Regions from separate parts of the Serratia sp. AS12 genome, predicted to be linked through region 1. Evidence: predicted binding sites of a transcription regulator. Region 1 holds the regulator's gene; each other region holds the start of a gene.

Evidence for each region. The regulator Fur, encoded in region 1, represses iron uptake genes when iron is present. The targets are predictions, from matches to a motif close to ATAATAATGAGAACNACTATCAA.
Region 2: SERAS12_RS18005 (Nramp family divalent metal transporter) is a predicted target of Fur. The motif match lies at 3,894-3,916, and genes of this name have one in related genera.
Region 3: sodA (superoxide dismutase [Mn]) is a predicted target of Fur. The motif match lies at 5,507-5,529, and genes of this name have one in related genera.
Region 4: exbB (tol-pal system-associated acyl-CoA thioesterase) is a predicted target of Fur. The motif match lies at 1,510-1,532, and genes of this name have one in related genera.

What each region holds. Positions count from the first base shown of each region.
Region 1 covers NC_015566.1:1,320,592-1,327,822, forward strand. Annotated here, with positions in the region: gene SERAS12_RS06110 (beta-N-acetylhexosaminidase) at 1-542, shown strand, start outside; gene SERAS12_RS06115 (MFS transporter) at 613-1,767, shown strand; gene galE (UDP-glucose 4-epimerase GalE) at 1,816-2,847, shown strand; gene SERAS12_RS06125 (glycosyltransferase) at 2,850-4,811, shown strand; gene fur (ferric iron uptake transcriptional regulator) at 5,018-5,464, opposite strand; gene fldA (flavodoxin FldA) at 5,787-6,326, opposite strand; gene ybfE (LexA regulated protein) at 6,556-6,843, opposite strand; gene ybfF (esterase) at 7,100-7,231, opposite strand, start outside.
Region 2 covers NC_015566.1:3,842,375-3,849,605, forward strand. Annotated here, with positions in the region: gene SERAS12_RS17990 (alpha-keto acid decarboxylase family protein) at 1-727, opposite strand, end outside; gene mgrA (L-glyceraldehyde 3-phosphate reductase) at 977-1,966, shown strand; gene SERAS12_RS18000 (DUF2502 domain-containing protein) at 2,187-2,588, shown strand; gene SERAS12_RS18005 (Nramp family divalent metal transporter) at 2,623-3,855, opposite strand; gene SERAS12_RS18010 (NupC/NupG family nucleoside CNT transporter) at 4,233-5,420, shown strand; tRNA gene SERAS12_RS18015 (tRNA-Ala) at 5,536-5,611, opposite strand; tRNA gene SERAS12_RS18020 (tRNA-Ala) at 5,672-5,747, opposite strand; gene gltX (glutamate--tRNA ligase) at 6,002-7,231, opposite strand, start outside.
Region 3 covers NC_015566.1:44,264-51,494, reverse strand. Annotated here, with positions in the region: gene fdoI (formate dehydrogenase cytochrome b556 subunit) at 1-552, opposite strand, end outside; gene fdxH (formate dehydrogenase subunit beta) at 549-1,448, opposite strand; gene fdnG (formate dehydrogenase-N subunit alpha) at 1,461-4,508, opposite strand; gene fdhD (formate dehydrogenase accessory sulfurtransferase FdhD) at 4,653-5,480, shown strand; gene sodA (superoxide dismutase [Mn]) at 5,608-6,228, shown strand; gene SERAS12_RS00195 (methyl-accepting chemotaxis protein) at 6,353-7,231, shown strand, end outside.
Region 4 covers NC_015566.1:4,697,623-4,704,853, forward strand. Annotated here, with positions in the region: gene exbD (TonB system transport protein ExbD) at 39-461, opposite strand; gene exbB (tol-pal system-associated acyl-CoA thioesterase) at 465-1,436, opposite strand; gene metC (cystathionine beta-lyase) at 1,939-3,135, shown strand; gene SERAS12_RS21750 (DedA family protein) at 3,290-3,949, shown strand; gene SERAS12_RS21755 (LysR family transcriptional regulator) at 3,946-4,872, opposite strand; gene SERAS12_RS21760 (NAD(P)-dependent alcohol dehydrogenase) at 4,981-6,009, shown strand; gene SERAS12_RS21765 (AraC family transcriptional regulator) at 6,038-6,943, opposite strand; gene yqhD (alcohol dehydrogenase) at 7,138-7,231, shown strand, end outside.

The DNA.
Region 1 (7,231 bases):
ACGCCGAAACCTCGGTTGACCGCGACGGCAACCATTTTACCGCCAAGAGCGACAAGCCGTGGCCGGGGGCTTACGGCATCTCAGCGCAGATGTGGAGTGAAACCCAACGCACCGATCCGCAAATGGAATACATGATCTTCCCACGCTCACTGTCTGTGGCCGAACGCGCATGGCACCGCGCCGGCTGGGAACAGGATTACAAGGCGGGGCGTGAGTATAAAGGCGGGGAAACTCACTTTGTCGACGGCAAGAAACTGGATCAGGACTGGCTGCGCTTTGCCAATATCCTGGGGCAGCGCGAGTTGGCGAAGCTGGACAAGGGCGGGGTGAGCTATCGCTTGCCGGTGCCGGGCGCCCGCGTGGTGGGCGGCAAGCTCGAAGCCAATATCTCGCTGCCGGGCCTGGGCATTGAGTATTCCATCGATGGCGGCAAACATTGGCAGCGTTATGACGCCACAGCCAAACCTGCGGTAGCCGGCGAAGTGCAGATCCGGGCGGTAAGCCCGGATGGCAAGCGTTATAGCCGCGCAGAGAAAGTGTAAGGCTTAACCGTGGCCCGTCTGATTGCAGGTGGGCCATTTTTTCAACGGTAACGTTCGGCGGTAATCAATCATGAATTCGATACGGCTGACGTTTCTGGTGGTCGCTTTTTGCTCCGGTATTGCCGGCGCACTGCAAATACCGACGCTGAGCCTGTTTCTTACCACTGAAGTGCAGGTCACGTCGTTATGGGTCGGGCTTTTTTACGCGGTTAACGCCGGTACGGGCATTGTTGTCAGTTTCTTGCTGGCAAAAAAATCAGATCGCCGGCGTGATCGGCGCAATCTGATTTTAATCTGTTATTTATTGGCGGCGGGCAACTGCCTGCTGTTTGCGTTTAATCGCAATTATTTGACGTTAATTACGGCGGGCGTGTTGTTAACCTCCATCGCCAATACGGCGATACCGCAATTATTTGCCCTTGCGCGTGAGTATGGAGAGAAAACGTCGCATAACGTGGCGATGTTCAGCGCAATGATGCGCGCCCAGCTTTCGCTTGCCTGGGTCTTTGGTCCGCCATTGGCTTTTATGCTGGTGGTGAATTACGGCTTTACGGCCATGTTTTTGTTTGCCGCTGGGATATTCCTGTTGGTCACGTTGCTGGCCTGGCGGATATTGCCCGGGGTGGTGCGAGCCGAAGAGAGCAGCGTCGGAATTGATCCGCCGTTGCGGCAAAAAGGGGCCTTCGATAAAGACGTTGGCCTGCTGTTTTGCGCCTCGGTATTGATGTGGACCTGCAGCGCCATGTATTTGATCGACGTGCCGCTGTATATCACAGCCGAGCTGGGGCTGCCGCATAGCCTGACCGGTTGGATCATGGGGGTTGCCGCCGCAGTCGAGATCCCGATCATGATTCTGGCCGGGCGTTATGTGAACACAATAGGCAAACGCCCGATGATGGCGGGAGCCATGGTGGCCGGCATCGTGTTTTACGCCGGCATGTTGTGGTTTACCTCGGCCGGCGGGTTGCTGGCTTTACAGGTGTTTAACGCGATATTTATCGGCATTATCGCCACCGTCGGCATGCTGTATTTTCAGGATCTGATGCCGGATCGGGCGGGAATGGCCACCACGTTGTTTACCAACAGTATTTCAACCGGCGTGATCCTGGCCGGAATATTACAAGGGTTTCTGACCGAATATGGGCCGCATTTCTCCGTTTATTTGTTAGCCGTAGTACTGCTTTTAATTGCTTTGCCCGTGGGGGGGAAAGTCCGGGAAGTTTAGTGGTTTCTGAGTGAGTCGTTTATTTTTAAACACAAACAAGGATACATGATGGCTATATTAGTGACGGGCGGTGCCGGTTATATCGGTTCGCATACGGTGTTGGCGCTGTTGGAAAGGGGGGAGGACGTTGTCGTGTTGGACAATTTGTCCAACAGTTCACCAGAATCGCTGTTTCGGGTGGAGAGGCTGACCGGTAAAAAAGTGATTTTCTATCAAGGGGATATTCAAGAACATCATTTACTGGATCACCTCTTTCGCCAGCATGATATTCATGCGGTTATTCATCTCGCCGGGTTGAAGTCGGTTCGAGAGTCCACCGAAGAGCCGCTGAAATATTATCAAAATAACATTTCCGGCTCGCTGATCGTGCTGGACAGAATGCGCCATGCCGGTGTTCGGAAATTTATTTTCAGCTCTTCCGCCACCGTTTACGGGCCGGCGGAATATACCCCGCTGACGGAGAGTTGCCGCGTCGGGCAGACGACGAATCCTTATGGCACCTCCAAGTTTATTGTGGAGCAGATTTTGGCGGAGTTTGCCAGAACCGCACCGCAGATGGCGATCACCGCGCTACGTTATTTTAACCCGGCCGGGGCGCACGAGTCTGGTTTGATCGGTGAAGATCCCGCAGGCATTCCCAATAATCTTCTGGCTTATCTGGCACAGGTGGCTATTGGCAAACTTGCGGTGTTGCCGGTGTATGGCAACGACTATCCCACCAGCGATGGCACCGGGGTGCGTGATTATATTCACGTTATGGATCTGGCCGAAGGGCATTTGAAAGCGCTGGATAATCTGCGGCCGGGTTTTAACGTGTATAACCTGGGCACCGGCAAAGGCTATTCGGTGCTGGAGATTATCCAGGCATTTGAACGCGCCTGCGGATTTAAAATCGCCTATCAAATTAATCCGCGCCGTGCAGGAGATATTGCCGAGTGCTGGTCTGACCCGACGCTGGCGGCGGAAAAATTAGGCTGGAAAGCCAAAAGAAGCCTGGAAAAAATGGTTCGCGACGCCTGGCATTGGCAGAGCAAAAATCCACAGGGATACGGCCATTGCACACCGCTGGTGGGAGGCTGACGATGAAGCTTGATGACGAGCATTTGAGATTCATGCAGCATCACCTGTTTCGTGCCAACTATGAGGCCTGGATTAATAACCTGAAGTTAGCGTTCGTGAAATTTCAGCGCCAGCGTTCCCCGGCGTTGCTGGAACAGTACCAGCGAGGGGTCAGCCAACTGCGGGCGTGGCTGGCTGAGCAAGGGCATTTATTCGATGCCGCGCAGTGCTCCTCGTTATTCTGCGTTCCTACTCATCCGTTGGCCGCGCAGGAAAAATTGCTGCACCGCATTTGGCTGGGCGGTGCGATTCCCGACGATGCCAGAGAGGTTATCTCCCAATGGGGAGATGCGCAGCAGGCTGTTTGCAGCACAACCGCCGACGAATGGGTCGGGATGTTGTGGGTATGGGATGCGCGGCAACTCAAAAACGAGGCGTACTTTTCCCCAGCTTCGGAAGTGAAAGGCGGTCTGCTGGGGGAGTTCGATGCCGGCAACCACCGGTTGCAGGTGCATTCGCTGAGCGAGTTGGCGCAAAAAAGGGTCGGCGGTAACCTGGATTTTATCCACGCGCTCCATGATAAGCGCTATTACGCCACGCTTTCTGACTACTTTCGCTTTTTGATCCTGATTGAAATGGGCGGAATGTATATGGATATCGACACCCTTCCGCACCGTTCGGCGACGTTTTTCCTGCTGAAGCCGGAAGTGCCGGATTACCTTCAGCTCCTGCCCGATGGCGAAGTCAGCCACGTCAGCGGGTTGAATTTGTTTTTGGATGAAACCGGCATGATCATTGGTCGCAGCGGTGATAGGTCGTTGTGCAAAATATTGGCGGGCCTGGATCAGATCTATGCGGCGCAAACCGGTGACGTGCCAGATAAAAGCCCCCTTTATGAAAGAAGGCTGTTCGACGCGTTTTATCTGTTGTGGTGCCGCCACATCGGCAGGACTGTCCTCAGCCACGATAGTTTTTGCAAGGATCATGGGGTTCATTATGACGCTGTTCCACAGGCGGTGACCTGTGGTATCCGCGGCATGCGCCTGTTGGAGGATGTGCTCACCAATGAGACGTTGCCGCTCGGGGAGGAGGAACTGCGCAGCTATCGGCAGTGTATAAGCCGGCTGGAGCTGGTGGATTGGCAGCTTGAGCAACCGACGGATCTGGCCCGCTATGCGGAAATATTTACCGTCGATGAAGTGCCGCGCATGGCCTACCCGGCGCAGATAAGGTCTGATATCGATCACTATCATTACTATTCGGTGCTGTCCCATGACCGCGCGCTGGATCGGGTGAACCAGCTTTTTGGCGAGTATTTGATAGCGGATAACCGGCGGCAGATCGACGAAGGCAATTACTGGCGGTTAACCGTCGGAACGGGCGATGCGGCATTGCCGCTAGCGCAGGGTGGGTTACATTTTCTGCCGGGGCGGCAAGCTGGCGAAGCGGACAGGATCCGCATGGCGAAACTGCTTTTTGCCACCAGCTACCTGGAATACTGCTCTGCCGGCAACCCGGCCGGGATGGATCTGGTGTCGCTGCAGCAGGCGCAAAATATCGACCCCTATCTGGACCTGATTACCCTGGCTTACGATCGGTGCGGGGCATTTATCGGTTTTTTCACTGCGGCGAGTCTCGACGAGTTATATGGCGTTAAGGCGAGCTATCTATATCGCGATGAAATGAAGCCGCTTGATGAGGCCTACGACGATTTTGTGCACAGCCAGTGCGGTGCGGACGATTACTTTGTCTGTAGCCTGGCCATCGAGAGCCGATTCCGCGGACAGGGCTATTTTAACCCAATGTTTGCCCTGATTAAGCAGCAGGCGCAGCAGCGCCGGGCGACACATATCGTGCTGTGCGTATGGCAACGCAGCGATGCCTGCCAAATCTACCTGAACCAAGGGTTCCGCGTTCGCGGCGTTTTCGACTATGCCTGGCCGATTTTCTTCGATCGGCTGCTGTTTCTTGAATATGCATTGTGACGAGTTTACCCATCCGCGTGTCGGCGGGTGAGTTGACGGTGACGTGAGCGTAAGTGGGAAGTGAGAGAAGTACCGTGGAGAAGTGCCGCTGCAATTGTTGTCTTTCAGATGTGATTTTCCCCGGGCCTGTCCGGGGATTTTTTTGCTCTCACCTGGAGGCATAAAAAAACCGCCGTTAAGGCGGTTCTCAATGCCGGTTGAGGGCATTATTTTTTGTCGTGCAGGGTGTCGTTTTCGCGGCAATCACCGATTTCACAGTGACCATACAGGTAGAGGCTGTGGTTGGTGAGCTTGATGCCATGCTGCTTGGCGATATCACGCTGACGCACTTCGATAGACTCATCGCTGAATTCGATCACTTTGCCGCAGTCCAGGCAAATCAGGTGATCGTGGTGATGCTGTTGGGTCAATTCGAACACGGACTTGCCGCCTTCGAAGTTGTGACGGGTCACAATCCCGGCATCATCAAACTGGTTCAGTACGCGGTAAACCGTCGCCAGGCCAATTTCTTCGCCCATGTCGATCAGTTTTTTGTACAAATCTTCCGCACTGACGTGATGGCATTCCGGATTTTGCAGTACTTCCAGGATTTTGAGTCGCGGAAGCGTGACTTTTAGGCCGGCCTTCTTCAATGCGGTGTTGTTGTCAGTCATGCGGATTCAGTCCTGTTACTATGCTAATCAAGTTGAGGCATTCTTGCCTGTGGCATCGGTCGGCACAAAGAGTTAATTGCGTGTCATTATAGAACCGGTTGCCCTAAATGGAAACCGCCGGTTGTTAACAAAGATATCATGGCACAATTGCATGTTACACACGCAACGTCTTGATGGATGGGATAAACCGATATCTCAGTCTACCTTGACGATGTGGGAAGTTACAAACATGTAGCTTCTATTGCAGAAATCCGTGCTGCCGATGAACGGCCCTGCTGGCAACACTATGCACTTTGCAGGGCTTTTGTTCAACCTTTGAGGGTTAGCCGACGATATCGGCCAGGCTCAGTTCTTCGCTGATCTGCTTCACCCAGGCCGCGACGCGATCGTTGGTCAATTCCGGTTGACGATCTTCGTCAATCGCCAGGCCGATGAAGAAATTGTCATCCGCCAAACCTTTCGATGCTTCGAAATGGTAACCCTTGGTCGGCCAGTGGCCGACAATCGCGGCGCCGCGTGGCTCAATGATGTCGCGGATGGTGCCCATTGCATCACAGAAATATTCCGCATAGTCTTCCTGGTCGCCACAGCCGAACAGCGCAACCAGCTTGCCGTTGAAATCGATTTCTTCCAACGTCGGGAAGAAGTCATCCCAATCGCACTGGGCTTCGCCGTAGTACCAGGTAGGAATACCCAACAGCAGGATGTCGAAAGCTTCCAGATCCTCTTTGCTGCTTTTGGCGATGTCGCGGATTTCCGACACCTCTTTGCCAAACTGCTGCTGAAGAATTTTCTGGACCATCTTGGCAATGTTTTCGGTATTGCCAGTGTCGCTGCCAAAGAAAATGCCTACATTAGCCATATCGCGTATAACCTTTAAATTCAATTAATTGCATTGCACGATGTTAGCGTTGAACGCGATAACACCGATTAAAATGATGACATGGCAAGAATCTGCCTCTTACCGGTAAGTGCGTATCATGCCAGAGATTTACCCCGGGGTTTTATCGCGTTTATGCGATGCCGGGAGGAATAAAACGGTGTTGATCGGTGTCATCCATAACACCGCGCCGCATGTGCGGCTGCAAAGATCAATGTTCCGGCTGTTCATCCGCCAGTTGTGCCAGCAGCATTTGCTCAATAAGCTCGCTGCGGCTGATATTACGCTGTTCCGCCAGTTTGTTCAGGGCGTCCACCGCATCCGCGTTGATTTTCAGTTCCACACGCCGTAAGCCACGGACTTTATCGCGTCGAAGCTGATTACGCTTATTGATTCTAAGCTGTTCATCTCGGGATAGCGGGTTGGTTTTCGGGCGCCCCGGACGGCGTTCATCTGCGAACAGATCCAGCGTCGTGCGATCCGTTTGTTCTTTTGCCATAGGTAGCGGTACTGCAAGGGAGTTTGCATCAAAAAGCGTATACGCTTCCGGACGGTTCGGTTAACACACTTCGGGCCAATAAACCCTAACCCAAATTTACCCCCAGCCTGACGTTACTGAACACGCTGAGCAGGGCGGCAAAATTATAGCGCGCCATATTACCCCAGCAGATAGAGCAACGACAATGTTTAACTGAGCCGAAAACGCGCTAAGCCGTTATCTTTAGCGCGTTTTTTCGCCAGAGGGTGGTTTTTATTCAGGCTTCGTCGAGAAAACGGTGAATGGCGCGCAGTACCGCCTCCGGTTTTTCCGCGTGAACCCAGTGGCCAGTGCCGGCAACCACATGCGCTCGCGCCTGCGGGAACTGACGCGCGATATCTTCACGGTA
Region 2 (7,231 bases), 2.5 Mb from region 1:
GCGTCGAATGCGGCATGTCTACCTCATTCATCCACTGTTCCAGCACCCTTTCGGCGCCAAAACGTTCAGCCAGGAAATCGGCCAACAGAGAAACCCGCCGTGCCGGCAGCAGCATTTCTCGCGCTGCGGCGATAAACGCCTGCAACGACGCCTGTGAAAGATGGGCCTGTCGCAGCATCAGCGGCGCCGGCCGTGACGCCAGCGGCGCCTCCGCCACGTCGCTCGGCAACATCAGGTAAACCGGGCGGCGTTCAAACAGCGCGGTGGTCAGCAGGCGATCTATTTCCGCCTCGGCGTTGGCGGCGGTGAGGCTGGCCTGGGCGACGGTCACTTCTTTGGCCATGCGGGCAAAGTGGCCAAAATCCCCGTCCCCCAGCGAGTGGTGCAGTAAATCGCCGGCCCGCTGCGCGCGCAGCGCCGGTGCCCCAACCACGTGGATCACCGGTAAATATTCGGCATAGCTGCCGGCAATACCATTTACCGCGCTCAGTTCGCCCACGCCAAAGGTGGTGAGTAAAGCGGCTGCCGGTTTGCAGCGTGCATAACCGTCTGCGGCATAGGCGGCATTGAGTTCGTTGGCACACCCCACCCAGGTGATCTGCGGGTGAGCAATCACGTGATCGAGAAACTGCAGGTTGTAGTCTCCGGGCACACCAAAGAAGTGCCGGATGCCGATCTGGGCTAAACGATCGAGTAGGTAATCGGCCACCGTATAGCTTTTACTCATGATCATCACCTGCCAAAGGTTACAATTGTTAGTTTTAAGTATCAAATATGTTGTAAAAATGTCGAGTTTTGTGTTTAAAAAGCGAATGGCAACCCTGCGTTACATCCCCGCATTCGCCACGAGCATTTACCTGCTTCATGGGCCGTATTTAAAAACTTGACGGTGATTTAGCGTGATCGCGGGCTCTGACAACGGGAGTGAAAACGCATACACTAAAATTCACTCTCACCTCTGCCGAAAAGGGTTTGTATGCTTTACCAGGCTGATTCTTCGCGTTATCAAAATATGGAATATCGCCGCTGCGGACGCAGCGGGCTGAAATTGCCCGCGGTTTCGCTCGGCTTATGGCACAACTTTGGCGACACCACCTTGTATGACAATGCGCGCAAACTGATTCATTGCGCGTTAGATCGCGGCATCACCCACTTCGATCTGGCCAATAACTATGGACCGCCACCCGGCTCCGCCGAGGAGAACTTTGGCCGCATCCTCAGTGCAGATCTGAAACCCTGGCGCGATGAGCTGATCATCGCCTCGAAGGCCGGTTATACCATGTGGCCAGGCCCTTACGGCGACTGGGGTTCGAAGAAGTATCTGGTCGCCAGCCTGGACCAAAGCCTGCAACGCATGGGGCTGGAATATGTGGATATCTTCTATCACCACCGCCCGGATCCGGATACGCCGCTGGAGGAAACCATGGGCGCGCTGGATCTGCTGGTACGCCAGGGCAAGGCGCTGTACGTCGGGTTGTCCAACTACCCAGCCGACCGCGCGCGCCAGGCATTCGAGATTCTGCACCGGCTCGGCACGCCTTGCGTGATCCATCAGCCGAAATACTCCCTGTTCGAGCGCTGGGTTGAACCGGAGTTGCTGGATACGCTCGAAGAACATGGCGTCGGTTCCATTGCATTCTCCCCGCTGGCCGGCGGCCTGCTGACCGATCGTTACCTGCACGGCATTCCGCAAGATTCACGTGTCGCCAGCGGCAGCCAGTTCCTGCAACCCGATCAGCTCACCGACGCAAAACTGGAAAAGGTGCGCCAGCTTAATGCCCTGGCGCAACAGCGTGGGCAGAAGCTGTCGCAGATGGCGCTGGCCTGGGTATTGCGCGGCGATCGCGTGACTTCGGTGCTGATTGGCGCCAGCAAGACCAGCCAGATTGAAGATGCCGTCGGCATGCTGGCTAACCGCACTTTCAGCAGCGACGAAATCGCCCAAATCGAACGGATATTAATGTAATCGCTTACAATTATCGCCGGGCGCATGGCCGGCGATAACCTCCGCAGTGCCAGACAAATCTTAAATCCTCATCTCATCGCCGCTTTTCAGAATCCCACTAAGATTCAACCCTATCCGCAGGCGCTAATATACCGATATTGCAGTAAAAAAATTATAAGGCCGGTTAATGATGAACGCGCTTCATTAACCGGCCAACCCGCTGCGGCGGAAAGGAGAAGCCATGTTTAAACCTCTGTTATTGGCCGCCTTATTGGTGGCGTCGACGGTACCTGCCATCCAGCAGGCGCATGCAGAAGGCCTCAGTATCAATCTGATGCCGGGCGTATCGCTGCGCATTGGCGAGGAAGATAATCGCGGCCGTTATTGGGACGGCTACGACTGGCGCGACCGCGACTGGTGGCAAGGCCATCAGGGCCGCTACCTGGGCGATCGCAGCCGCCGGGGCTATTACTGGGATGGTTATCGCTGGCGCGATAACGATTACTGGCGCAAAAATTATTACTATCATGATGGCCGCTATCGCAAATTCGATAAGCATTACTACAAGCATCACGAAAAACATCATTGGAAAAAAAATCACCATGATGACGATCGCGGTCGTCGCCATCACGACGATGATTGATGCCAAAAGGCCAGCGTAACGCTGGCCTTTTCGATCACAGCACGCTGCTGACCAGCAGATAGCCGTTCAGGCCGACGACCACCAACACAATCAGTTTACCCAGCGTCTGTATGCTCCGGCTGTTCACCATCTCCCCCATCAGTTCCCGGTTACCGGTAAAGGCGAGCAGCGGCACCAGCGCCAACGCAATGCCGAAGCTCAGCAGCACCTGGCTCAACACCAGAATGCGCGTGGCATCCATCCCCAGCATAATGACGATAAACGACGGCAGCATAGTGACCACCCGGCGCACCCACAGCGGAATGTAAAAGCGTACGAATCCCTGCATCACCACCTGCCCCGCCAGCGTCCCCACGACGGTGGAGGACAGACCGGCGGCCACCAGGCTCAGCCCGAAGAGCGTCGCCGCCGCCTGGCCCAACACCGGCTGCAGTGTCAGATAGGCCAGATCAAGATCGGCCACACCGCTGTGCCCATTGAAGTGGAAGGTCGCAGCGGCGGTTGCCATCATTGCCAGGTTAACAAAACCGGCGATGGTCATGGCGATGGCGACATCGACCTTGGTGGACGCATACCGATCCGCCTTTGAATTCTCGCCGGCAGCCTGGGTTAGCGACGAATGCAGATAAATCACGTGTGGCATGATGGTAGCCCCCAGCACACCGGCGGCCAGATATACCGCATCGCCATTCGGCAGATCCGGGATCGCCATGCCTTTTAACAGCGGGCCAAGCTGCGGTTGGGAAAACGCCAGTTCCACCATATAGGCAGCGGCAACAAACAGCAGCAGCCCGCCGATCGCCATCTCCAGCGGTTTTTGGCCGCGTTTTTGCAACATCAGGATCAGAAAAGTGGCGATACCCGTCAGGATGGCGCCCTCAAGCAGCGTAACGCCCAACAGCAGTTTGAAACCTATCGCCGCGCCGATAAACTCCGCCAGGTCAGTGGCCATCGCAATGATTTCCGCCTGCACCCAATAAGCCCATACGGCCGGGCGTGGAAAGCGATCGCGGATGTGTTCCGCCAGGTTTTTGCCCGTGGCGATACCGAGTTTGGCGGACAACAACTGGATAAGCATCGCCATGACGTTGGCCCAGACCACAACCCACAGCAGGCTGTAACCCAAAGAGGCGCCAGACTGGATATTGGTGGCGAAGTTGCCGGGATCGATATAACCGATGGCCGCGATAAATGCGGGCCCCATCAGCGACAGTTTGATTTTTCTGGACGGGCGACGGGTGTTCTCAACCACGCGACTGTTTGGCATACCCTGAACCCTTAGTCTGATAAACTAAGGGTTATTTTATGTAAATGAGAATAATTATCAAGCGCATTTGTGACGGTAAAACTTATCTCTGTAATCGGGGATAACTCAGGTTTTAACGAAGGGTGTAACGTGCAGGTTACACTTTTCTGCCCTTCAGCGAGGCATATTCCAAACGAAATACGCCTGATAATCAAATTAGCACAAGAATAGGAATTTCATATGGATTCAGTAACCCATTGATTTTTTATGTTTTAGTGTAATAATTTAAGACATTTCCCATTACGACTTTCCATATTTGCAATGGACCTCTCGTTTTTAAACGTGGCGTTACATAAAATGACATCCGAAATTCAGCCTGCCTCAAGTTTGGAGCAAACATGTCCCATATTGCGCACTTTGCGTTAGCGTTGGTGGTGGTTGCGATCCTGGCACTGTTAGTGTGCCGCGATCGTAAAAGCATCCGCATTCGCTACGTTATTCAACTGTTGGTTATTGAAGTACTGCTGGCCTATTTTTTCCTGCATTCGGAAGCGGGTTTAGGCTTTGTAAAAGGATTCGCGGCGCTGTTCGACAAGCTGCTCGGGTTTGCGGGGCAAGGGACTGATTTTGTATTCGGCGGTATGGGTGATAAAGGTCTGGCCTTCTTCTTCCTGAAGGTACTGTGCCCAATCGTCTTCATCTCTGCGCTGATCGGTATTCTGCAATACATCAAAGTGTTGCCGTTTATCATCCGGATTATTGGTACCGTGCTGTCAAAAGTAAACGGAATGGGCAAGCTGGAGTCGTTTAACGCCGTCAGCTCGCTGATCCTGGGCCAATCTGAAAACTTCATTGCCTATAAAGATATCTTGGGCAAGATGTCGGAAAAACGCATGTACACCATGGCGGCAACCGCGATGTCTACGGTTTCCATGTCCATCGTGGGTGCTTACATGACCATGCTGGACGCCAAGTTTGTGGTTGCGGCGCTGGTACTGAACATGTTCAGCACCTTTATCGTGCTGTCATTGGTCAACCCGTATGACACCAGTAAAGAAGAAGAACTGCATCTGGGCAATCTGCACGAAGGCCAGAGCTTCTTCGAAATGCTGGGTGAATACATTCTGGCAGGCTTCAAAGTAGCTATTATCGTTGCTGCCATGCTGATCGGCTTTATCGCCCTGATCGCTGCGCTCAACGGTCTGTTCAGCGCCATCTTCGGTCTGAGCTTCCAGGAAATCCTGGGCTACTTCTTCTATCCATTCGCCTGGATCATGGGGATTCCTAAGCACGAAGCCCTGCAGGTGGGCAGCATCATGGCGACCAAATTGGTCTCCAATGAGTTCGTGGCCATGATGGAGCTGCAGAAAGTCTCTGCCGAGCTGTCGCCACGCAGCATGGGCATTCTGTCGGTGTTCCTGGTTTCCTTCGCCAACTTCTCTTCCATCGGTATTGTGGCCGGTGCGATTAAAGGGCTGAATGAGCATCAGGGCAACGTAGTTTCCCGCTTTGGTCTGAAGCTGGTTTACGGTTCTACGCTGGTCAGCCTCCTGTCTGCGTCCATCGCGGGCCTGGTTCTGGGCTAAGCCGAAACGGCAACAACGGAAAGGTCGCTTCGGCGGCCTTTTTTATTGCCCACAGTTTAGAAAGCAGCAAAGACAGAAAGCAAAAAGCCGACCCTGAGGTCGGCTTTTTAAAGAGTGGTGGAGCTAGACGGGATCGAACCGTCGACCTCTTGCATGCCATGCAAGCGCTCTCCCAGCTGAGCTATAGCCCCACAAAAGTGGTACGCTTTGACCGGCGTTACGGTATTCCCCAACCTTTCTGAGATAAAGGTTGGTGGAGCTAGACGGGATCGAACCGTCGACCTCTTGCATGCCATGCAAGCGCTCTCCCAGCTGAGCTATAGCCCCAATCCACAAACACAAAATCCTGTGAACGGGGCGCATAATATGAAACCCCCGAAACACTGTCAACGGCTAAATTGAATTACTCGATCAAGCGCTGAAAAAGCCGCCAAATCAGCGCGTTTAGCGCTAAAAAATAGCCATTGCGGATAAAAATCAGCCAGACATAAAAAAAGCCCTGCGGAACGCTCCACAAAGCTTTATCTGTTATCGCGTCATCTTGCCACCGGCTTACAACCTGGCGGCACGGGGTCAACCTATCAGGCCTGAGCTTCGCGCCCGGCGATGTAGGCCAGCGCCAGGTCGATACGCTGCAAAGAACGCGCCTGGCCGATTGCATGCACGGTCACATCCATACCCGGTGACTGACCGGCGCCGGTTACCGCTACGCGCAGCGGCATGCCCACCTTGCCCATACCTACGCCCAGCTCATCAGCGGTGCCCTGAATGGCGTCATGCACGTTCTCCGGCGTCCAGGCACTGACAGCAGCCAGTTTGGCGCGTACCGCTTCCAGCGGCTGACGTGCCACCGGGCGCAGGTGCTTCTTGGCGGCGTCAGCGTCGAATTCGCTGAAGTCTTCATAGAAGTAGCGGCAGGACTCGGCCATTTCCTTCAGCGTCTTGCAGCGCTCGCCCAACAGCTTGACGATATCTTTCAGCTCAGGGCCGTTACGAGTCTCAATGCCAAGCTGCTCAACATGCCACGCCAGATACACCGCAACTTCTTCCGCCGGCATATGGTTAATGTAATGGTGATTCAGCCACTGCAACTTCTCGGTATTGAAAGCGCTGGCGGATTTGTTGATCGCTTCCAGGGTAAAGAACTCTTTCATCTCATCAATAGAGAAGATTTCCTGGTCACCGTGAGACCAACCCAGGCGCACCAAATAGTTCAGCAACGCCTGCGGCAGGTAACCGTCATCGCGGTACTGCATCACGCCCACCGCGCCATGGCGTTTTGACAGTTTTTTGCCGTCATCGCCCAGGATCATGGAAACGTGCGCATATTCCGGTACCGGCGCACCCAGCGCTTTCAGAATGTTGATCTGGCGAGGGGTGTTGTTGATGTGGTCTTCGCCGCGGATCACGTGGCTGATTTCCATATCCCAGTCGTCCACCACGACGCAGAAGTTGTAGGTTGGCGAACCGTCGGTACGGCGGATGATCAGATCGTCCAGCTCCTGGTTGCTGAATTCGATAGGGCCGCGGATCTTGTCATCGAAGATAACCGAGCCTTCCTGCGGGTTACGGAAACGCACCACGCACGGCTCATCATCGGTGTGGCTGTCCTGGCTGTCGCGGCAGTGGCCGTCGTAACGCGGTTTTTCACCGTTTTCCATCTGCGTTTCACGCAGCGCTTCCAGACGCTCCTTCGAGCAATAGCATTTATAGGCGGTATCCTGCACCAGCATGTCGTCAATCACCGCGTTATAACGGTCAAAACGCTTGGTCTGGAAGTACGGACCTTCGTTCCAATCCAGGTTTAACCA
Region 3 (7,231 bases), 1.3 Mb from region 1:
GCCTTCGACCATCGCGGTGATAGTGCCTTTTACCCACAACGCGGCGTAAATGTGCACCATTATCACGATGATCAGGCCGACCGCCGCCAGCGAATGCACCAGCAGCGCGATGCGGATCAGCGGTATCGGGAACGACGGCGCAAAGTACGGCCGCCAGATCACCACACCGCTGGCCAGCAGCAGCACCAGGCTGATGATAGCTGCCCAGAATACGCACTTCTGACCGAAATTATAACGCCCGGTGTCGCCCACTTCCTCGTTCATGGCAATTTTGTGGATGTTTTTGGCCCAGACGATGTCTTCCCGGTTGATCAGATTATGCTTCCAGTAGCGCAGGAACATCAGCAGGAAGGCCGCAAACATAATCACCCCGACAAAGGGATGCAGGATGCGCGCCAGTTGCGGCGTACCGAAAATGTTCATCAGCCAGTTGAAGGAGGGGAAAAAGAACCCCAGCCCGCTGATGGCGGCGAACACAAAGCAGAACGCCACAATCCAGTGGTTAATCCGCTCCGGCGCGCTGTAGCGCTGAATCCGCTTTTCCTTCTTCATTTGCGCGTCTCCTCATCGTGCAGCTCGTCGTTGTCTTCCTCTTCGACGCGATTAGGACCGACGCCGACATAGTGGAACACGCTCGCTGCAAAGGTGGCGGCAAAGCCGATGGCCGCCAGGGGTTTCCACACGCCTTTCCAGAACGTGATCGCCGGGCTGATGGTCGGGTTATTCGGCAAACCGTGATACAGCTGCGGTTTGTCGGCGTGGTGCAGCACGTACATCACGTGGGTGCCGCCCACGCCCGCCGGATCGTACAGACCGGCGTTCTGATAACCCCGGGTGTTCAGCTCGCCGACGCGCTCGGCGGCAATCTGCTTCATCGCGTCCTTGGTGCCGAAGTGAATCGCGCCGGTCGGGCAGGTCTTCACGCAGGCCGGTTCCTGGCCGACATCAACGCGGTCGACGCACAGGGTGCATTTGTATACCCGGTTGTCGTCCTTGTTCATGCGTGGCACGTCGAACGGGCAGCCGGCGATGCAGTAGCCGCAGCCGATGCAGTGCTCGGACTGGAAGTCGACGATGCCGTTGGCGTACTGAATGATTGCGCCTTCCGACGGGCAAGCCTTCAGGCAACCCGGATCGGCGCAGTGCATGCAGCCGTCCTTGCGGATCAACCATTCCAGCTTGCCGTTTTCCTCCACTTCGGAGAAGCGCATGACCGTCCACGACTTGGCCGTCAGATCGGCGGGGTTATCGTACACCCCGACGTTACTGCCGATTTCATCGCGGATGTCGTTCCATTCGGAACAGGCCACCTGACAGGCCTTGCAGCCGATACAGGTGGTGACATCGATAAGTTTGGCCACTTCTTCCTGGTGGTCACGGGCGCGCGGGGCCGGCGTGAAACCATTGGTGGCGGATTTACGAATGATGTCCTGAGATTGCATTGCCATAATTCGTCTCCGTTACACCTTTTCCACGTTAACCAGGAACGCCTTGAACTCCGGCGTTTGCGTGTTGGCATCGCCGACAAACGGCGTCAGCGTGTTGGCGATAAAGCCTTTCTTCGCCACCCCTTCGTAACCCCAGTGGATCGGGATGCCGATGGTGTCGACGTCTTGGCCGTTCACCTGCAAAGTACGGATACGCTTGGTCACCACCGCCTTGGCCTTGATATAGCCGCGGTTGGAGCTGACTTTCACCGTATCGCCGTGCTTGATGCCTTTTTTCTCCGCCAGCTTCTCGCCGATCTCCACAAACTGCTCCGGCTGCGCGATGGCATTGAGCTGCGCGTGCTTGGTCCAGTAGTGGAAGTGCTCGGTCAGACGATAGGTGGTGCCGACATACGGGAACTTGTCGGAGGTGCCCATCGCCGCCAGATCGTCCTTGAACACGCGCGCCGCCGGGTTGGAGACCACGTTCGGGTGCAGCGGGTTGGTGCCGAGCGGCGTTTCGAACGGCTCGTAGTGTTCCGGGAACGGCCCTTCCGCCATTTTGTCGGTGGCGAACAGGCGGCCCATGCCTTCCGGCTGCATGATAAACGGCCCGACGTCGCTGCCCGGCGCGGCAGCGCTGTAGTCCGGGATATCCACCCCGCCCCACTTGGCGCCGTCCCACTCCAGCAACTGACGTTTCGGATCCCAGGGTTTCCCCTGCGGGTCGGCCGAAGCGCGGTTATACAGAATGCGGCGGTTGAGCGGCCAGGCCCAGGCCCAACCCAGCGTGTTGCCGAGGCCGGACGGATCGGCGTTATCGCGCCGCGCCATCTGGTTGCCGGCCGGCGTCCAGCTGCCGGCGAAGATCCAACAGCCGCTGGCGGTGGTACCGTCGTCGCGCAGGTGAGCGAAGGTGCTGAGCTGTTCGCCCTTCTTCGCCAGCACTTTGCCGTCGGCGTCCAGAATGTCCGCCAGCGCCTTACCATTGCTTTCCATCGCCACTTCTTCCGAAGCGGGGTTTTCCGGCGTCAGGTAATCCCAGGTCATGTTCAGCACCTGTTCAGGCACCGCGCCGCCTTCACGCGCGTACATCTCGCGCAGGCGGATGAAAATGCCCGCCAGGATTTCCCCGTCGTTCATCGCCTCACCCGGGGCGTCCGCGCCTTTCCAGTGCCACTGCAGCCAGCGGCCGGAGTTAACGATCGATCCGTTTTCTTCGGCAAAGCAGGTGGACGGCAGGCGGAACACCTCGGTCTGAATCTTCGACGGATCGACGTCGTTGAACTCGCCGTGGTTCTGCCAGAAGTTGGACGTCTCGGTGTTGAGCGGATCTATCGTCACCAGGAACTTCAGCTTCGACAGCGAGGCCACGACCTTGTTTTTGTTCGGGAACGACGCGACCGGGTTAAAGCCCTGGCACAAATAGCCGTTGACCTTCCCTTGCGACATCATCTCGAAGTACTGCAGTACGTCGTAGCCTTTGTCCCACTTCGGCAACCAGTCAAAGCCCCAGCCGTTGTCTTTCTGCGCCTTGTCGCCATAGAAGCTCTTCATCATGCTGACGAAGAATTTCGGGTAGTTGCTCCAGTAGTTCACCTGGCCCGGCAGCAGCGCCTTCGGCGTGTTGGCCTTCAGGTAGGTGTCGATATCCGTCTGTTTCTCCGACGGCAGCGTCATATAGCCCGGCAGGCTCTGCGACAGCAGGCCCAGATCGGTCAGGCCCTGGATATTGGAGTGGCCGCGCAGCGCGTTGACGCCGCCGCCCGCCATGCCCATGTTGCCGAGCAACAGCTGGATCATCGCCATGGTGCGGATGTTCTGCGCGCCGACCGAGTGCTGAGTCCAGCCCAGGGCGTACAGGAATGATGCAGTTTTATCCGCCACGCAGGTTTCGGCGATGTATTCGCAGACTTTGATGAAATCCTCGGTCGGCGTGCCGCAGATATTGTTCACCACCTCCGGCGTATAGCGGCTGACGTGCTGTTTCAGCAGGTTCCACACGCAACGCGGATCCTGCAGCGTCAGATCACGCTTGGCGAAGCCGTTTTCATCGAGCTGATAATTCCAGGTGGTTTTGTCGTATTTGCGGTTTTCGGCGTCGTAGCCGCTGAACAGGCCGTCTTCGAAGGTAAAGTCTTCCCGCACCAGCAGGCTGGCGTTGGTGTAGGCGTGTACGTATTCGCGGTTAATCTTGTCGTGGGTGATCAGGTACAGCAGCACGCCCGACAGGAAGGCGATGTCGGTCCCGGAACGGATCGGCGTGTAGAAATCCGCCACCGATGCGGTACGGGTAAAGCGCGGATCGATGACGATCAGCTTGGCTTTATTGTGAATTTTGGCTTCCATCGCCCAGCGGAACCCCACCGGATGCGCTTCCGCCGCATTACCGCCCATGACGATAATCAGATTCGCGTTCTTGATATCAACCCAGTGGTTGGTCATCGCACCGCGACCAAATGTTGGAGCAAGACTTGCTACCGTTGGTCCGTGTCAGACACGCGCCTGGTTGTCTACGGCAAGCATGCCGAGAGCGCGACTAAATTTTTGGGTTAAATACCCGGTTTCGTTACTGGAGGCGGAGGCACACAGCATGCCGGTGCTCAGCCAGCGGTTGACGGTGACGCCCTGTTCGTTGGTTTTCACGAAGTTGGCGTCACGGTCTTCCTTCATCAGTTTGGCGATGCGGGTAAAGGCATCGTCCCAGGTAATGCGCTGCCATTTATCTGAACCTGGCGCACGATACTCCGGGAACTGGAGGCGGCTTGCACTGTGGATGAAGTCGACCAGCCCCGCGCCTTTCGGGCAAAGCGCGCCGCGGTTTACCGGGTGATCCGGGTCCCCTTCAATGTGGAATATGCTTTCTTTGGCGTTTTTGGCGCCATCACCAAGGCTGTACATCAACAGCCCACAGCCGACGGAACAATACGTACAGGTATTACGGGTTTCACGGGCGCGCAGCAGTTTGTACTGCCGGGTTTCCGCTAACGCCACTTCCGGGGCAAAGCCCAGTGCGGCGACCGTCGTTCCTGCCATACCGCCAGCGCAGATCTTAAAGAACTGCCTTCTGCTGACCTGCATGGGGATCTCCTTTCACTCTCGATTGTCACATTGTTTCAAATGGCGCTTTCCCCCTTGAAGCGGGAAGCGCTAAAATCGATCTTGTTTTTACGCGGCAATATTACCACAGCGTATATAGGGTTGTTACAAACAGGTGCCAGTTAAGTGAACACTATAAACCCAGAGCAGCACATAAATGAGACCCCGCTCACAGGGGTGACCCAGGCCCAGGTTTATCAGCGCGGGCAGCTAGCCACCGCACAGCCGGACTGGCTGGCGGAAGAAGTGCCGGTCGCCCTGGTCTATAACGGCATCTCTCACGTGGTGATGATGTGCACGCCAAAAGATCTGGAGGCATTCGCCCTCGGCTTTTCGCTGTCCGAAGGCATTATCGAGTCACCGCGCGATATCTACAGTATAGAGATTAACCAAACCTGTAACGGGCTGGAGGTGCAAATTGAGCTCTCCAGCCGCCGCTTTGCCGGGTTGAAGGAGCGCCGCCGCGCCATGGCGGGCCGCACCGGCTGCGGCGTGTGTGGCATCGAACAGTTGGCGGACATCTTCCGTCCGCTGCCTGTGCTGCCGTTCACCCAACGCTTTTCTCTCGCCAACCTCGACCACGCGCTGAGGCAGCTCAAGCAGGTGCAGAACGTCGGGCAGCTCACCGGCTGCACCCACGCCGCCAGCTGGATTTCGCCGCAGGGTGACCTGCTGGGCGGCTGTGAAGACGTCGGCCGCCACGTAGCGCTCGACAAGCTGCTCGGCGTGCGCGCGAAGCAAGATTGGCAACAGGGCGCGATCCTGGTCTCCAGCCGCGCCAGCTATGAAATGGTGCAAAAATCCGCGATGTGCGGCGTAGAGATCCTGTTCGTGGTTTCTGCGGCCACCTCGTTGGCCGTAGAAATCGCCGAGCGCAGCAACCTGACGCTGGTCGGTTTCAGCAAACCCGGCCGCGCGACGGTGTTTACTCACCCGCAGCGCATTGTGGATTGATTTAATCCCTTACACTAAGTAGGGCATTGATAATCATTTTCAAGATCATTTAATTAACTATAATGATCCGACTGCTTACGCGGTGCTAGCACCTTGCGCCGCCCATACCCCACTGGAGATGATGATTATGAGTTATTCACTGCCATCCCTGCCGTACGCCTACGACGCACTGGAACCGCATTTCGACAAGCAGACGATGGAAATCCATCACACCAAACACCACCAGACTTACGTCAACAACGCGAACACCGTGCTGGAAGCGTACCCTGAGCTGGCTTCGCTGAGCGTTGAAGAGCTGATCCAGGATCTGGATAAAGTGCCAGCCGACAAGCGCACTTTCATGCGTAACAACGCCGGCGGCCACGCTAACCACAGCCTGTTCTGGAAAGGCCTGAAAATCGGCACCACGCTGGGTGGCGATTTGAAAGCCGCTATCGAACGCGATTTCGGCAGCGTCGAGAAATTCCAGGAAGAGTTCGAGAAAGCCGCAGCAACCCGCTTCGGTTCAGGTTGGGCCTGGCTGGTGCTGAAAGGCGACAAACTGGCCGTGGTATCTACCGCTAACCAGGACAGCCCGCTGATGGGCGAAGCCGTTGCCGGCGCTTCAGGTTTCCCAATCGTGGGCCTGGACGTGTGGGAACACGCTTACTACCTGAAATATCAGAACAAACGCCCAGACTACATCAAAGCGTTCTGGAACGTGGTTAACTGGGACGAAGCGGCAGCACGCTTCGCTGCGAAGAAGTAATTCGCCCCCAGCACTGATGATGCCCGCGTGAAGCGGGCATTTTTTTACCCAAAATCCGCTAAAGTTTGACCGCCCTTTGCCGATGGTTTGTTCAATAGACGTTCGCCCGCAAAGGAAAAATAATATGGCGGCATTGCAAACACTGGCAGGAAAGTTCGTTCATCTCACCGTGGGTAAAAAGCTCGGCCTGGGGTTTGGTCTGATGCTACTGCTGACGGCGATCATCGCCGGCACCGGCGCACAATACCTGAATATCATCGAATCCCGCGCCTACCGCATCGATTTCAGCAACCGGCTGAATGACGAAATCAATCAGGCCAAATATAACCGCGCGCTGTTCGGCCAGACCTACCGGCCTGAGTACCTGAAGAATAACCGCGCCAATATCGAAAACGCGGTACGGCTGATCAACCAGGGCCAGACGCTGGACTGGGATACCCAAAGCCGGCGAGACCTGCAACGCCTGGTGGTATTGATCGGCCAATACCAGCAGCAGCAAAACGCCTTCGAAAAGGCGGTAGCGGCAAAAGATGCGATACGCCAAAGTTGGAACATGTCGGAAGTGCAAGACAGCCTGAATCAGGTGGAGCGCCAGTTGACCAATGGCGACCTGCAACTGGCTTTTGTGCAACTGAATCAGAAACTGACCCTGGTGCGCTACGACGCACGCGGCCTGTTGCTGAGCCTGAACCGTGAATCCGAAGCGCCGCTGTTAGCGGCGATTGATGACGCGCGCAGCACAGCAAACGCACTCAGCCGACGGCTCAGCGATGCCCAGCGCCCCCTGCTGCAACCGCTGTTGAGCGCGCTCGACGACTACAAAAACCGAATCGAAGCTTATCTGCCGGCTTATGAACAGGAACAGCAGACCAGCCAGCGGCTGGGGGACAGCGCCCAGGAAGTCGGTACGCTGGTCAACGCCTTTATGCGGGACGAACTGGCGCAAACCCATAACGATATTAATGCGGCGCAGCTGCAGATGGGCATCACCACGCTGATTGCC
Region 4 (7,231 bases), 2.1 Mb from region 1:
CCTCGGCGCCCTTCTCATCGTTAGCGATATCCGGCCCGCTACTTCGCGGCGCCTTCCATCCCCACCAGCCCCACTTTCAGGTAGCCGGCTTTACGCAACGTATCCATCACGCTCATCAGCGTTTCGTAGTCCACGGTCTTGTCCGCCTGGAAGAAGATGGTGGTCTCTTTGTTCGCCTGAGTGCGCTGATCCAGCACCGCCGTCAGTTGATCGGCGCTGACCGCTTGCTCACCCACGTACAGTTGCTTATCCGCTTTCACCGACAGGAACACCGGTTTTTCCGGGCGCGGCTGCGGTTTGGCTGAAGAAGCGGGGAGATCGACGCGGATATCTACCGTTGCCAGCGGCGCGGCCACCATAAAGATGATCAACAGCACCAGCATGACGTCGATAAACGGCGTCACGTTGATTTCATGCAGTTCGCCGCTGTCGTCCAGATCTTCATTTAAGCGCATCGCCATAACTCACCCCACCCGCAGTTGGTGTGAATGCTGTGAGCGTTTGGCCTCTGCCGTCGCGGCCAGATCCAGATCGCGGCTCGACAGCAGCAATACCTGCGCCGCCACATCACCAACCTGGGCACGATGGCCGCTGATGACGCGGGCAAAGACGTTATAAATCACCACCGCAGGGATCGCGGCGACCAACCCCAACGCGGTCGCCAGCAGCGCTTCCGCAATGCCGGGCGCGACGACGGCCAGGTTGGTGGTTTGCGAGTGGGCAATGCCGATAAAGCTGTTCATGATACCCCAAACGGTACCGAACAGACCGACGAACGGCGAGATAGCGCCAATGGTCGCCAGGAAGCCGTTGCCACGGCCCATATTGCGGCTGTAGCCCGCTACGCGGCGCTCAAGGCGGAAACCGGTACGTTCTTTGATGCCGTTGTTGTCGTTGGACTCCGCCGACAGTTCCAGCTCGTTTTGCGCATCGTTCAGCAACACCGCGCTGATGCTTTCTTCGGAGAAACCCTGCGCCAGTTCGCTGGCTTCATCCAGCGTACGCACATTGGCCAGCGCCAGTTGCTCGCGGCGCAAACGGCGCTTGGCGCGGAACAACTCGCTGCCTTTGGAGAACAGAATGGTCCAGGTGACGATAGACGCCAGCACCAGGCCGATCATCACTATCTTCACGACGATGTCCGCGTGCTGGTACATGCCCCAAACGGACAGATCCATGCCGCGCGTTTCCGGTGGCTGAAGGGTCGGCGCCGGATTGAGCGGGGTCAGGCTTTCAGGCGCTGAAGCGGAAGGCGCGGCGACCGGAGCAACGCTCTCGGTCACGGCGGGGTTTGCCGCCGGTGCAGCCTGTGCGCTGCCGGCCAGCCCAACCACCAATACCATTGAAGCGATCAGACCACGGCCTAACGCCTTGCCCCATTGCGCCCGGTCTTGGCCGAACGCTCCTTGATTTAAATGCTTGCCAGCCGTTTTCACGCTGTGCCTCCACCCGTTACCGATCAAAATTGAGGAATAATTCAGCGTGTGATCATATCAAACCAATCAGGGATTGATAGTAGTTCTCATTATTATTTACCAATTGACATCCTCCCCGCCCTGAAGGACGGGGTTTTACGGCGCACCTGATAATCGGCAATATTTAAGATCTCGCGGCGTCGGAGCCGCAACATTCACCCATTCGCTGCCGGTCAGGCCCTTGACTCCCCTTTTAACGGGTTTTTCGTTACTTTTCGCCCACAGAGATGCAACAAACGCGCGCCGACAGCATTTTTGCCTGTGGGCTGTCCGTTTGCCGATATGCGAGCGAGTTAAACGCCGTCACGCAGAATGATGGCGTGCCAGAACGCGCTCCGGCAGAGGATTATGGCCGTTTCTATATCTGGAAGTTAAAACGTCTGGATGGCTATTATATGTCATGTTAACCTAAGGGCTATCGCAAAAACGCCAGTGAAAAGCCAGTAAAAGTGAGCCCATTCCTATGACGTCAAAAAATATCGAAACCACGCTGATCGCCGCCGGGCGCAGCAAACGCTATACCCAGGGCTCCGTCAATCCCGTCACCCAGCGCGCTTCCTCACTGGTATTTGACTCCGTTGCGGCCAAGAAACACGCCACCGCCCAACGTGCCCACGGCGAACTGTTTTATGGCCGCCGCGGCACCCTGACCCACTTCGCGTTTCAGGATGCGATGGTCGAGCTGGAAGGTGGTGCGGGCTGCGTGCTTTATCCGTGCGGCGCGGCGGCGGTATCCAACGCCATTTTATCCTTTGTCGGCGCCGGCGATCACGTGCTGATGACCGGTTCGGTCTATGAGCCGACACAGGATTTTTGCAGCCATATTCTTAGCCGCATGAACGTGACGACCACCTATTTCGACCCGCTGATCGGCGCCGATATCGCCGGGCTGATTCAGCCCAATACCCGCGTGGTGTTTCTTGAATCCCCCGGTTCCATCACCATGGAAATTCAGGATATCCCGGCGATGGTGCAGGCCATCCGCGCCGTAGCGCCGGAAATAGTGATCATGATCGACAACACCTGGGCGGCCGGCGTGCTGTTCAAGGCGCTGGATTTTGATATCGATATTTCGATTCAGGCCGGCACCAAATACATTATCGGGCACTCCGATTACATGCTCGGTACCGCCGTGGCCAACGAACGCTGTTGGGATCAACTGCGCGAATATTCTTACCTGATGGGCCAGATGGTGGACGCCGATACCGCCTATATGGCAAGCCGCGGCTTGCGCACGCTGGGCATACGCCTGAAGCAGCACGAGCGGAGCAGTATCGAAGTCGCCAACTGGCTGGCAGAACGGCCGGAGGTGGCGGTAATCAATCACCCCGCACTGCCCGGCTGCAAAGGCCATGAGTTCTACCGCCGCGATTTCAGCGGCTGCAACGGCCTGTTCTCTTTCGTGCTGAAACAACGGCTCAGCGACAAGCAACTGGCCGACTATCTGGATAACTTCAGCCATTTCAGCATGGCCTATTCCTGGGGAGGCTACGAGTCGCTGATCCTGGCCAACCAACCGGAAGAGCTGGAGGCGATCCGTCCGGCGGGCGGCGTTGATTTTTCCGGTACGCTGGTGCGCCTCCATATCGGCCTGGAGAACGTGCAGGATCTGATCGCCGACCTAGCAAAAGGGTTCGAGCGTATCGCCAACGCACGCTGATCCGCAGCCCGTTGCGCTGCCAATTTTATTCTGCTTCGTTTAATGTGTGCTTAAGCTATTAGCAGTACACTAAGCGGGTAATGGTCAGATACGGTCAACACCGCCTCCTGGAGAAGGGGGCCCCGGGCGCAACCGGCATGCAACAGGACTTAAAATGGATGTATTACGAGAGATTGTTCATGCGCTTTGGCAGCAGGACTTCATTGCCCTTGCCGATCCAAGCGTAATTTGGGTGGTTTATGCCGTACTTTTCACCACTTTGTTCCTTGAAAATGGATTACTGCCAGCCTCCTTCCTGCCCGGCGACAGCCTGCTGCTGTTATCCGGTGCATTGATCGCCAAAGGCGTGATGGCTTTTATCCCCACGCTGATTATTCTGACCCTCGCCGCCAGCCTCGGCTGCTGGCTCAGCTACTTGCAGGGCCGCTGGTTGGGGCATACCAGCCTGGTGAAAGGCTGGCTGCTGCAACTGCCCGCCCAGTATCACCAACGTGCGCACAACCTGTTTAGCCGTCACGGCCTGATGGCCCTGATGATCGGCCGCTTCCTCGGCTTCGTTCGCACCCTGTTGCCAACCATAGCCGGCATCTCTGGGCTGAACAGCGCGCGTTTTCATCTGTTTAACTGGTTAAGCGCGGCAGTTTGGGTCGGCACTCTGGTCAGCCTCGGCTACGCTTTCAGCCAGATCCCACTGGTGAAACGCTACGAAAGCCAGGTGATGACCGGGCTGATGATCCTGCCGCTGCTGCTGCTGTTGGTGGGCTTACTGGGCGCCATGCTGGTTATCTGGCGCAAAAAACGCGCCTCCGCCTAACCGACAGGCTTCGCTTCAATCAACTCCATATTGGCGGGCAACTTGCTCGCCAACCGATCCACCGCCAGCCGCACCTTCAACGGCAAATGCGGCGTCTGCGGCCACACCGCATGAGCGTCGAAAAACAGCCCCGGCCGATCTCGCATTATCCGCACCAGTTCACCTTTAATCAGTTGCCCGCGCACCAGCCAACACGGCAGCCAGGCAATGCCGAACCCGGCAACAGCCGCATCCGCTATCGCCTGCAGGTCATCCATCTGCAGACGGGTACCCGGCATCATCTCCCGCGTCACGCCGTCCGCTTCGGGGATCAACCAGTTGCGCACCATGCCGGCACGCACATAAGCCACCGCGTCGTGGTGCGCCAGTTGTTCAATGTTCTGCGGTTCACCGCGGCGCTGCAAGTAAGCCGGCGCGGCGCAAAGCGCCATGCGATGGTTACCGAGTCGCCGTGCCACCAGTTCGCTGCTGTTGCCCAACTCACCGTTGCGGATTGCCAGATCAAAACCGTCCTCAATCAAATCCACGACGCGATCGTTAAATGACAGCTCCAGCTCCAACCCAGGGTGTTCGCGCGCCAGTTCGGTCAGCAGCGGCGCGATGCAGATGCGGCCAAACAGCACCGGCATAGTTACCCTTAGCTTGCCGCTGACCTCTCGTTTGCCCGATTCCAGCAGCGTTTCCGCCGTGCGGATCTCCTCCAGCGCCCGCAGGCAGCGTTCGTAGAACAGCGCCCCGTCGTCGGTCAGGCTCAGGCTGCGAGTCGTGCGGTGGAACAGGCGCACGCCAAGCCGCTGTTCCAGTCTGGCGATGGTCTTCCCCACCGCCGAGCGCGAAAGATGCAGCCGGCTGGCAGCCAGCGCAAAGCTCCCCGCTCCCACGGCGGTGACAAATACCGAAATGCCGTTCAACCGATCGGTCATGGTTTGTATCTCTGAAGGAAACAATCAAAGGAAATCTTATCGCCACTGGCGAATATCAATCAACGATAATATTGACAGGTCTACTTATTACCGACTTTGGAGTGAATCATGACTGACACAATGCAACGCTGGACAATGGCCACCCTGGGGCGTGAACACCTGCAACTGACCGAAAGCGCCATCCCGCAGCCGGGGCCGCACGAGATCAGGGTGAAAGTGAAAGCGGTGGCGCTCAACTACCGCGACAAGATGGTGATTGAAACCGGTATGGGGATGACGTTGCCGCAGCCCTTTACCCCCGCCTCCGACATGGCCGGCGAAGTGGATGCCATCGGTGCCGACGTCAGCCGCTTCCAACCCGGCGATCGAGTGATCTCCACCTTCAGCCCAGGCTGGATCGACGGTCGACAGAAGCCGCACGGCGACGCGCGTACACCGCCCTACCGCGCCCTTGGCGGTTTCTATCAGGGTATGCTGGCGGAATACGTGGTGGTGCACGAAGACTGGCTGGCCGCAGCACCCTCCTCGCTGGACGACGTACAGGCCAGCACCCTGCCGTGCGCCGGGTTGACCGCCTGGTTCGCGCTGGTGGAACAAGGCCGCCTGCACGCCGGCGAATCGGTGTTGGTGCAAGGCACCGGCGGCGTGGCGCTGTTCGCGCTACAGATAGCCAAGGCACACGGCGCGGAGGTATACATCACCTCCGCCAGCGATGAAAAACTGGCGCGTGCCAAAGCGCTGGGTGCCGATCACGGCATTAACCGCCTGAACGGCGACTGGGTGGACGCCGTGTATGAACTGACGCAAGACCAGGGTATCGATCACGTGATTGACACCGTTGGCGGCCCCAACCTCGGCAATTCGGTCCGTGCCGTGGCGGTTCACGGGCGCATCTCGGTGATCGGCGCCCTCGAAGGCTTCGAAGTCTCTGCCCCTGCCGGCCCGCTGCTGATGAAATCGCCGGTGATTCAAGGGATTGGCGTCGGCCATCGCCGCGCGCTGGAAGATCTGGTGCGCGCCGTGGACACCCTCGGGCTGCAGCCGGTGATCGACCGGGTTTACCGCTTCGACCAACTGCCGCAGGCGCTCGATCATCTCGACCGCGGGGCCTTCGGCAAGATCGTGCTGATCCCTTGAGGCACTGCCCGGCGGCAGGCAGCCGACGTTAACCGAGTGGGCTGTCGCGCAGCCGGGCAATTTCATCGCTCGGCGTCACGCCAAAGAAGCGTTTGAATTCGCGGCTGAACTGCGAGGCGCTCTCGTAGCCGACGCGGATCGCCGCGGTGCTGGCCTTCAGGCCGTCGTGCACCATCAATAAACGCGCCTTGTGCAGCCGATACGATTTCACATACTGTAGCGGCGAGGTGTTGGTCACTGCCTTGAAGTTATGGTGAAACGCCGAGATGCTCATATTCACTTCGCCCGCCAGCTGCTCCACGTTGAGGCCTTCCGCATACTGATTCTCAATACGCCGCAGCGCCTTGGCGATCTGGCTAAAATGCGTATGGCGGTTGACCAACTCCTGCAACGATGCCCCACAGGAGCCGCGCAGCACGTGATAGAGGATTTCACGCACGATCTGCGGCCCCAGCACCCGGGCGTCCAGCGGTTTGGCCATCACGTCCAGCAGGCGCTCGGTGGCGCACAGCATCTCTTCCGACAGCGCGGCCAGATTCACCCCGCTGCTTTCCCGGCGCGGCTGCATCAGATAGTCGTCATCGCCGATATCGATCAGCAGGTCCTGCAGCATCTGGGTATCGATATTGACCGCCAACCCTACCAACGGCTGCTCCGGGCTGGCGAAGGTTTCGCACTCGAACGGCAGCGGCACCGACATCAGCAGATAGTTGCGCGGATCGTACTGGAACACCTTATTGCCGCAATAACCGACCTTGTGCCCCTGAAAAACGATCACCACCCCCGGTTCATACATCACCGGTTGACGCGGGCTGTAGCGATCAACGTACAGGATCTTGACCCGCGGCACCGGCGACGGCGTATAGCCGTTACCCTCGGCAAAGCGCGCGGCCTGGCGCGCCATGCGGCAGCGCAGCTCATCAATTTCCATCACTGAAATACCCTCTTACACTCAGAACAATTCGGCATAAATAATAGTGTAAAACTCTATTTTTCTACAACGCTTTGTAGGAATAGGCAAGACTTGCACAGGAATGTGCATTGTGCTGCGAGGCTAAGTTACTGACAATACGCATCAGATATTTTTGCGCCGCCGGCGCTTGCCTCATGCAGAAGAGAAATTACCCCATGCAAAACTTTATTCTCCATACCCCAACCAAAATCCTGTTCGGCCAGGATCAAATTGCCGGCCTGGCACAGCAGATCCCTGCGGACGCACGCA